Regions from separate parts of the Halobacillus sp. HZG1 genome, predicted to be linked through region 2. Evidence: riboswitches for the same ligand, from Rfam matches in the RefSeq annotation. Region 2 holds a riboswitch; each other region holds the start of a gene.
The links. A riboswitch is a leader RNA that binds a small molecule or an ion and turns the genes downstream of it on or off. The one in region 2 is predicted to bind cobalamin.
Positions count from the first base shown of each region.

Region 1: another riboswitch for cobalamin. It lies ahead of VKA52_RS01195 (ribonucleoside-diphosphate reductase subunit alpha); the one in region 2 lies ahead of VKA52_RS13290 (DUF4430 domain-containing protein).
Region 3: another riboswitch for cobalamin. It lies ahead of VKA52_RS15115 (acyl-CoA thioesterase); the one in region 2 lies ahead of VKA52_RS13290 (DUF4430 domain-containing protein).

Region 1 covers NZ_JAYLVQ010000013.1:11,148-14,392, reverse strand. The annotation lists gene VKA52_RS01205 (alpha/beta fold hydrolase) at 1-29, shown strand, start outside; gene VKA52_RS01200 (class I SAM-dependent methyltransferase) at 152-832, opposite strand; cobalamin riboswitch at 1,003-1,176, shown strand; gene VKA52_RS01195 (ribonucleoside-diphosphate reductase subunit alpha) at 1,334-3,245, shown strand, end outside.
Region 2 covers NZ_JAYLVQ010000070.1:24,550-27,794, forward strand. The annotation lists gene VKA52_RS13280 (hypothetical protein) at 1-172, opposite strand, end outside; gene VKA52_RS13285 (ECF transporter S component) at 367-879, opposite strand; gene VKA52_RS13290 (DUF4430 domain-containing protein) at 886-1,287, opposite strand; cobalamin riboswitch at 1,496-1,676, opposite strand; gene VKA52_RS13295 (ATP-binding protein) at 1,722-3,245, opposite strand, start outside.
Region 3 covers NZ_JAYLVQ010000076.1:4,253-7,497, reverse strand. The annotation lists gene VKA52_RS15120 (xanthine phosphoribosyltransferase) at 1-474, opposite strand, end outside; purine riboswitch at 607-708, opposite strand; cobalamin riboswitch at 848-1,028, shown strand; gene VKA52_RS15115 (acyl-CoA thioesterase) at 1,165-1,635, shown strand; gene VKA52_RS15110 (dimethylarginine dimethylaminohydrolase family protein) at 2,037-2,888, opposite strand; gene VKA52_RS15105 (helix-turn-helix transcriptional regulator) at 3,022-3,228, shown strand; gene VKA52_RS15100 (permease) at 3,231-3,245, shown strand, end outside.

The DNA of each region.
Region 1 (3,245 bases), on a different contig from region 2:
AGTTCCTCTGGTCAGAGGAGGGCAAGTAAACACAGATCGACCAGGTTATACATTTATTTACATTTTTGCATTTAACCGGTGTACCAGGTCATACATTTATTCCCATGTAAAAAGTAAAAAGCACCCGCTCAACGGGTGCTTTTTCTGTTGTTTATTTTTTTTCGAAGATAAAGATCCACATGAAGGTTAAGGCTTGTTTTAATTCTTCATCCAGATCGGCGATGTGATGGTCTTCCACCCCTCGTTTGTACACCCCCTGGCCCTCTACATGCGTCCATCCAGTCTCTTCTGCCATTTTTTGAAGTTCCCATGGCATCATCGTATTGCAAATGACCTCTTCTCCGTACACTCTCCGATAACTATTGATGCGCGGCATCGCTGTAGGTCCGAGTAAACCGATACACAAACGGCCACCCGGTCTTAAAATCCGCTTCATCTCTTCCAGACCTTTATAAGGGACTTCCGTCCATTCCAGTGAATTGATCGCCATCGCCGCATCAAAAGAGTGATCCTCAAACGGAAGATTTGTCAGGTCACCTTGGACAAATGAAATCCGCTCATCATTCACTCGTTCATTCGCTCGTCTCACCATGTCCTCTGACAAATCAAGACCCGTAACATCAAAGCCAGCTTTGTAAAGGAGATAGGAGCCATAACCATCGCCGCATCCGAGATCAGCGATTTGCCCCTTAGTTACATGCTTGGTCAAAAAAGGAACGATTGTACACCTGCTTCCACCGTCCCACATCTCCCGACTTTTTGAATTCCACATTTCTGCACGATCGTTCCATTGCTTCTCCGCTTCTTTATGCCAATTAAATGTTTGTGCCACACCATCATCCCTTTCAAAAATATTTCCTACCCTCCATTATAGCGGATCATAAAAGAGATGATAGCTCTATTCTTGTCGAAGCTCGATAAAAAAGAGTTGCATGTTCCTTTTTTCAGCGTTATGATAGAAACACAATATAAGCTAATTAAAAATTTAAAAAACACTATATATAGTATCTACGAATAGAAGATGCCACTAGGCTTAATAGGGAATCCGGTTAGAATCCGGAGCTGCCCCCGCAACTGTCATCACTCGCGAAATGGACATTCCACTGTGCTTTGCACGGGAAGGACCTGAGTAAGATCGAGTGTCAGCCAGGAGACCTGTCTTCGTTCGTCGCAGTTTCAACTTCTTCGGGGATTGAGAAGATGAAGCGATGGAACGGAGGCTCTCTTGTCTTCTCTTCGTTTCATGGTTTCATCCGCTCAATTTTCGTTGAGCGGATTTTTTTATTTTTCCGTGTCCTGATTTCAATGAACCATTTTCAAGGAGTGAAAAAGAATGGAAACCATAACAAGAAACACGTGCTGGCAAGAGAGAGTTCAACAATGGGAAGAAGAATTCCCGCACTTACATGTACAACGACTCATTGAAAAGTCCCCCACACTCAAAAATGATAAACACGCATTCATCCTGGAATGTCTGGCGGAGATCGATGAAACGAGCCCTGACTGGACATATGTAGCGAGTCGCATCTACCTGGAAGATATGTATGAAAAGTCCGCTCACAATCGATCCACATCCGAACCTTATAAGGACTTCTACGGGCTGATTCAAACATTGACCGAAAAGAACATTTACAGCAGGAATCTTCTTACATATTACACAAAAAAGGATATAGAAGAATTGGCAGACACGATCGTACCTGATCGCGATCATCTCTTCACATACATTGGTTTGAAGACGTTAAGTGACCGGTACCTTGCGAAAAGTAAAGCGAAAGAAGTGTATGAACTCCCGCAAGAACGTTTCATGATCATCGCTATGGTGTTGATGGCAGAAGAAAAAGCATCCAAGCGCCTTCCTCTCGTTAAAGAAGCGTATTGGGCGCTGAGTCATTTGTATATGACAGTCGCCACTCCTACTCTTGCCAATGCAGGAAAGCGGTACGGACAGCTGAGCTCCTGTTTCATAGATACCATCGATGATTCCTTACAGTCTATCTATGACACCAATACCGACATCGCGAACTTAAGTAAGCACGGCGGGGGCATCGGGGTTTACTTAGGGAAAATCAGAAGCCGTGGAAGTGACATCCGTGGATTTAAAGGCGTCTCATCAGGAATTCTCCCATGGATGAAACAACTGAACAATACGGCTGTCAGCGTGGACCAATTGGGTCAGCGTCAAGGTGCGGTCGCTGTATATTTAGATGTCTGGCACAAAGATATCTTCCCTTTTCTCGACAGCCGGTTGAATAACGGGGATGAGCGCCAGCGAACGCATGACCTTTTCACAGGAGTTTCCATCCCCGACCTCTTTATGGAGGCCGTTGAAAATCGTGAAGACTGGTACTTGTTCGATCCTCATGAAGTTCGCGCCATCATGGGCTATTCGCTGGAAGACTCCTTTGATGAAAAAAAGGGGGATGGATCTTTCAGGGAGAAATACGCCGCTTGCGTCGCCCATCCAAACCTTTCCAAAGAGAAAGTTCCGGCCATTGAAATCATGAAGCGCATCATGATTGGTCAGCTTGAAACAGGCACGCCCTATATGTTTTACAGGGATGAAGTCAACCGTATGAACCCGAACGGTCACGCAGGTATGGTCTATTGCAGCAATCTTTGTACAGAGATCACTCAGAACCAGAAGCCGACCATTCAGGATGAACAATACGTAGAAGGCGGTAAAATCATTTCAGTGAAGACTCCAGGAGATTTTGTCGTCTGTAACCTGTCGAGCATCAACCTTGGGCGTGCCGTCACAAGCGGTGTACTGAAGCGCTTGATCGCCATACAAGTTCGTATGCTCGATAATGTCATCGACCGTAATACCATCCCGGTTCTACAAGCACAGCTTACCAATCAATCTTACCGCGGTGTCGGGCTTGGCACCTTTGGATGGGCCCACCTTCTTGCCAAGAAGAAGATTGCCTGGGAATCCGAGGAAGCACTCAACTATACACAGGAAGTGTATGAAGCTGTTGCCTATCATGCCATCGAAGCAAGCGCTGATTTGGCTGCCGAAAAAGGAAGCTATCCTCTATTCGAAGGATCCGACTGGCAGACAGGGGATTTTTTCATTAAACGAACGTTTGACCAAGAAGGGACATGGAACTGGAAAGCCTTGCAGGATAAGGTCTCCAAGAATGGAATGCGGAATGGATACTTGATGGCGGTTGCACCAAACTCCAGCACGTCTCTCATTGCAGGGAGCACAGCTAGCATCGACCCGGTCTTCAAAAAGTTTTATT
Region 2 (3,245 bases):
TGGGGTGGTTGGGAAGCTGGGAGACTCCCGTGGGAGAAAGGAGATCGGCGAGATCCCGCAGGGCGTAGCCCGAGGAAGCTCGCCACTCCCCCATAGGAAAGTGTCCAAATGCGGAATCGCCCTGGTAGACACGACTTGCATAAGCAGAACAGCAACGGAATGTGCTTTTCATTCCTTTGCTGTTCTGCTTATGACGCGAGTGTCTGGGCGATGGAGCTAGACGAGTAGCTTCCCAGCCACCCCTGACGCTCAACCCGGGCAACGAACCCGGGAAAGCCTCGAAACTGAGTCTTCCACAATCCTGCCATTATCTTTAACAAAATATAGAGGTAGCAGTAACAAAAAAGCTACCCTTGGTTCGGGTAGCTAAGATACTTTTGATATGGCGTTTCTTTTTTCGTAGCGTTGGAAAAGTGTTCCGAGTATTGGAGAAAGAGCCAATATGAACACAGTACTAGATACTGCATGATTGAAATCCATCGGGAGGCCGGCTAAATAATAGGCCCAAAAGGGTTGTCCCGCTGCCCGCATGGTCAATGATAGAATGACACCGAACATAAGCCCACTGATGAATCCATAGATGGAAAGACCCCATGATGGCATGTTCGACCAATACTTCCCTAATAGACCAGCAACGATTCCTATGATTGACCAGGCGATTACCTGCCAGATTGTCCATATGCCCATGCCCAGCAGCACATTCGATACAAAAGTCGTGAGCAGAGCAATGAGAATGCCGGCACTAGGTCCAAGCCAGAAACCAGCAATAATGATGATCGCAGTCACCGGCTGGATGTTCGGTAGATGAGCTAATGCCATTCTTCCTGCTACGGCTAAAGATGCGAGCATGGCAATCAGTGTAAGCTTATATGTGTTCATCATTCATCATTCCCAAGATTGATAGTCAAAAACGATTTCGTCTCCATCCTCTACTTCGTACTCATTGGCTCCAACCATTGCTTCGTCTCCATTTATGGTGTACATCCAAGCCATTTTTTCCTCTTGGTTACCAGCAATTCCTTCTATGCTGTTGATAAAGCCTTCTGATTGTTCAACTTCATAGTTCTCTTCCATGACTTCCATAAGCGTGGTACCTTCTTCTACCGTTATTTCATCTTCTGCCATCATTTCTTCGCCATTGTTTTTAGAAACCTGCACCTCTACAGTGACTTCCTGTACTTGTTCTTCCTGAGTCGCTGATGTTTCCTTTTCCTCTTGTGTCCCACACCCTGCCAGTACGGCAACAGCAAGAATCATGGCTGTAAAAAACGTGCTCCACTTTTTCATGACAATCTCTCCCTTTTTTCTTATTATTTCACGGCCAGGAGGAGAGAAAAGCAAAGACAACCAAGTGACGTGTCTGTAGAAATCCAATAATCTTTCCTACCAAAAAAAGCTTACCCTTCTACAAGGGTAAGCTTAAGACAAACGAAAGGATAAGATTTACGTTACACGTCATACCGATCGGTTGTCTCAAATGCTCAATCCCCGAAGCTTTGAAACATTGGATCAGGCAGGTCTACTGACTCGTGCGTCATCCTAATCAGGATCCTTCCCATACCAATAGGTACAGTGGAATTTCCCTTTCGTCTACACTTACAGTTGCGAGGACAGTTCTGGTTTCGCACCAGATTCCCTATCAAGTCTTTTCAGACACCTGAATCCTCTTCATATGAAGTTTCCATAAACAAGATTACATCAATTTTTCGAATATAGCAACTTTATTTTTCCTTATGGGAAAAAGGGATTTTGAAAGTGAAGGTTGTTCCTTCTCTCAACTTGCTATGAACGCTGATGGTCCCTTCGTGAGCTTCTACAATATTTTTCGCGATGGCTAGTCCGAGACCTGTGCCTTTTTTATAATTTTTATTCTCACGTTTTCTTGATTTGTCAGCTTTATAAAAACGCTCAAATACAAAAGGAAGGTCTTCCTCAGCGATTCCGTAACCGGAGTCTTTGACACTTGCTATCCATTCATTTTCTTCTTTTTCCAGAATCACCTGGACCTCACTGCCTGGATCAGAATGGCGGATCGCATTATCAATCAGATTCGTAAATACTTGTTCAATACGATCAGGGTCGAATTCGATAAGCCCGAACTCTCCCTCTACCTTCAAGTTAAGATCTACAGATTTTTCATTGGCGATTCCACTGAACTTCCTGATGATTCTGTTTAAAAACGGCTCCATTTCAACGGATTCTTCGTTTAACTGAATATGCCCTGCTTCCATGCGCGCGATATCCAGCAACTCGTTGACAAGCCGGCCAATCCTGAGAGATTCATCATGGATAATTTGAGCGAGTTCATTTTTGTCTTCTTTTGACTCTGCAATATCATCCACGATGGCTTCACTATACCCTTGGAGCATGGATATGGGGGTTCGCAGTTCATGGGACACATTTGCGATAAAGTCTTTACGGAGCTTATTCAGTCTTCTTTCCTCTGTCATATCCCGAAGGACAGCGACAGCTCCCCGTACTTTTTCTTTGTCATACAAAGGTGTCATGATGATGACCCAGGACCTGCCTTGCAGTGTCATCTCGATCATGGATTCATTCTCATCTGTAATGACATCATTAAACAGATCCATCAGTGGTTCTGGAAGGGACGTTTGATCAGCAGAAGCAGAGGCAGCATTCCTTTCAAACTCGTAGGCCTCTAAATATTGTTGGGCCGGAGGATTGGAAATGAGCACAGCCCCTTCACGGTTAAACGTAATAACGCCATCCGCCATCGACCTCAAAATGCCTGAAAGCTGTTCTTTTTCCTGATTCAAGGCGTTGATATGAAACTTCAACTCCCGTCCCATCCGATTAAACGCCATCGCCAATTCTCCGATTTCATCATGGGTACGTATGGGGATTTTCGTGTTGAACTCGCCTTTAGCAAGTTCCAATGCCCCTTCTCTCATTTTAATTAAAGGAGCTGTGATTCTAGTGGACAGGAAGAAAGCGAAAATGGTTGTCAGGACGATGGCAATTCCAGCACCCAGGAAGATGATTTTCGTTGTCTGCTCGGACGTTTCTTCAATCGTATCCAGTGATTGATAGACAAAAACAGCTCCGTCACGGTTATCAAGAGGGGTGCCGACAACCATTACTCCTGTCTCGCCATTTCCTAGATCGGCAACTTTTTTAACATCTGACCCCTCATTCAAAACGGTTTTTGTGTCCTCATCATTTTCAAACCACGCATAATCAAGCACGGGCAGAGAATCGGAATCACTCTCAGAAACCAACTGCTC
Region 3 (3,245 bases), on a different contig from region 2:
AAATCCTTTCTCTATCACAATCGCTACACCGGCAATGGATGCTCCGGATTGTTCTACAAGGTCTATGAGGCCTTTTGCAGCCTGCCCATTGGCGAGAAAATCATCGAGGATCAGGACGCGATCGGTCTTCGACATAAAATCTTTCGATATGGAAATTTCATTCGTTTCCTGTTTCGTAAATGAATGGACCTTTGATGTGAAAAGATGATCTTTCATGGTCAATGATTTTCTCTTCCTCGCAAAAATCGCGGGAACACCCAGGCTTAGGGCTGTCATTTGAGCGGGAGCGATACCTGAGGATTCTAATGTCAGCACCTTGGTAATCCCCAAATCTATGAAACGTCTCGCAAACTCTTCTCCAATTTCTTTCATGAGTACAGGGTCTATTTGATGATTCAAAAAAGCATCAACTTTAATGACCGAAGGAGATAGCACTTTACCCTCTTCTAAAATTTTCTTTTTTAACTGATCCATATCCAACACACCTTTCTTGAGTAGGTATTTATGTAACAAAAAAGCACGAAAAGCTTGTTTCCTCTATGGAAAGCAAGTCTTTTCGTGCTGGACGTAGACAAAGACAATGAAACCGTGGACAGGAAAGTCCCGGTGGCATGTGCTGCTTTTCATAGTCGGTTCATTTACGGTAAACCGGTAGAAACTTGCAGGCCATATCCCCGCGATTATATGAAATCTAATATTCGAATGATATGGATAGTATATCAGTTTATCGTTCGTAATCAACCCCTTATATGGAAAAACATTCTTAAAAATCATGGTTTTGTTCGTGTTGACATGAGTGGTTGTTTTAGGAGATAGTGGATGGGAAGAGAGTCTCTCTTTTCCATTGAGAAGTTGATCGCCTTATGGTGGCTTCGTCATAGAAGCTGAAAAGGGAAGTTTGGTGAAAAGCCAGCGCGGTCCCGCCACTGTAATGGGGAGGTGCATAGATGACCCACTATTTTATAAATGGGAAGGGCTATGTGCTGATGAACCTGAGCCAGGAGACCTGCCATGAGGAAGGACATGAGTTCCTACGGGAGATAGGAGGATGTTACGTGTTTTCGATGAAACAAGTGTTTTTTACCGTTCCATGAATTAAAGGAAGTATGCCTTTGTATTCTCTCCCTAAGCGGGAGATCGATCTTAAAAAGGAGGAACCTGTTCATGGAACCTATACCCGCTCATTATTCTAAAATGACTCAAACAAGACTAGTGCTGCCACCAGATACAAATCATCTGGACACCATTTTCGGAGGGAAAGTCCTTTCATACATTGACGAAATTGCGGCTCTAACCGCTATGAAGCATTCAAATTGTGTGGTGGTCACCGCTTCTATCGACTCTGTGGATTTCATATCTTCTGCTAAAGTAGGGGATGCATTGACGTTGGAAGCATGTGTGACGAGCACGGGCCGTACATCAATGGAAGTGTATGTGAAAGTCTTTGCTGATGATTTACTGCAAGGCCAAAAAGTGATGACCACAGAATCATTTTTAACGATGGTTGCTGTGGATGCCGCAGGGAAACCGACACCTGTTCCACCGATTATACCTGAGACCGATGAAGACAAACGGTTGTATGAAACCGCTCCATCCAGAAGGAAACACCGGAAAAACAGACCTGTCCTTAGATGACAGGTAAGGTTAAAAGATGGACGAATGAAGTTCGTAGACCCCTTTTCTTTAGAGGGTGACTTACTTATCACTTATGTACTTTTAAAGTTGAGAGAATGGGAAAGGGGCGTTAAGAGTCATAGAAATTCTTGGACGATTACTTTTGTTTTATGCAATTTTTGCGCTTTCCATTGGGATCGCTGTATGGTTCACTCGTCACCCGGCATGTGATCAAAGGTGGGATTTCACGGTTTTTTTAACTGCTTTTACTTTTATATCTTCTCTCAACTATGTGTTTATTGATCTTTATCCTTCCTTTGTAAGAACGCTTTGTCTCACAGGAGGGACGTTACTGATCTATTCTTTTATTCGTGCTTTAAGGTTCAAAAAAAGCAGCCCGTCCTAAAAGGAACGGGCTGCTTTTATATACGCTTTAAGGGCAGGGTGCAACATCGGAACGAACCTCCGGATTTAATAATTTCTGAGAGATCGACAGGGATCACCTCAAACCCGTTTTCCTTTAATTGTGTATGAAGCCGTTCGTTTTGAGGGAGACTGATCACTTTCCGATCTCCAATGGAAAGAACGTTTGGACCCATGGTGAACTGTTCCCTTTCGGTCACTTCAATGACATGATATCTTGCAGAGATGACTTTCAAGCTTTTATTAGTAAAGGCTGGTGGATACAGGATAGCCGTAGATTCATCAATGATGTTAAAAACGCAATCCAGATGAAGGATGTCTCCTCTAAGAGGGACAGGGATTACCTGCAGATCAGGGAGACGAAATTGGAGCTCACGAATCGCTTTAGCGGATGTCCTTTTTGTTTCACCTACCCATACGCTGGCCCCGTCTACAACAATATCACCGCCTTCAATCGAAGAAGGAAGCCCCTCTTCTACCTCAATGTCATTTTCTCCAGCCCAGTTTCGAAGCACATTTGTTTCTTCTTGCCTGACCTTTTCACTCATAGAGCTGATAAACAGTCGGTGATGAATGGTAAACCCGATGTCTCTTGTAAACACCTGTTCATGCAGATCCGGCTGACTTGGAAGTTGTATGACTTCAACCTGATGATTTTCTAAAACCTGCACAAAATGCTTGTGTTGCTGAAGAGCTGTGGTGACGTTTATGTTCTGGTTTTGGTAATGTTTTTGTGTCTCATTGATGATATCTGTAATTTTCATATAAGAAGGTTTGGCGACTACGACTTTTTTCAGCGTCGAATACTCGGTGTCACATTGTACACTGTTTTCCGAAGCGATTCCGACCATGTGAGATCCTCCTTTTATTCATATCCCCTTATTTCCCCGGCGGGTAGAGAATAAAACAAGAAAAATTCAAATGTAAAGTAACCTTTACGTAAAGGTTGCTTTACTATAAACTGGAATTAATTGGAGGAGTGATATGAAGAACCGAATAACAGAGTTTAGAAATAAACAAAGGTTATCACAGGACAAATTGGCAGAGAAGCTACAGGTATCACGGCAGACGATTATATCGATTGAGAAGGACAGGTATTCTCCTTCACTGCCGCTTGCGTTTGAATTAGCACGTGTATTTGGTGTGCGGATTGAAGATTTATTTATTTATGAAACAGAGGAGGGGGAATGAAGATGGATTATACTCCT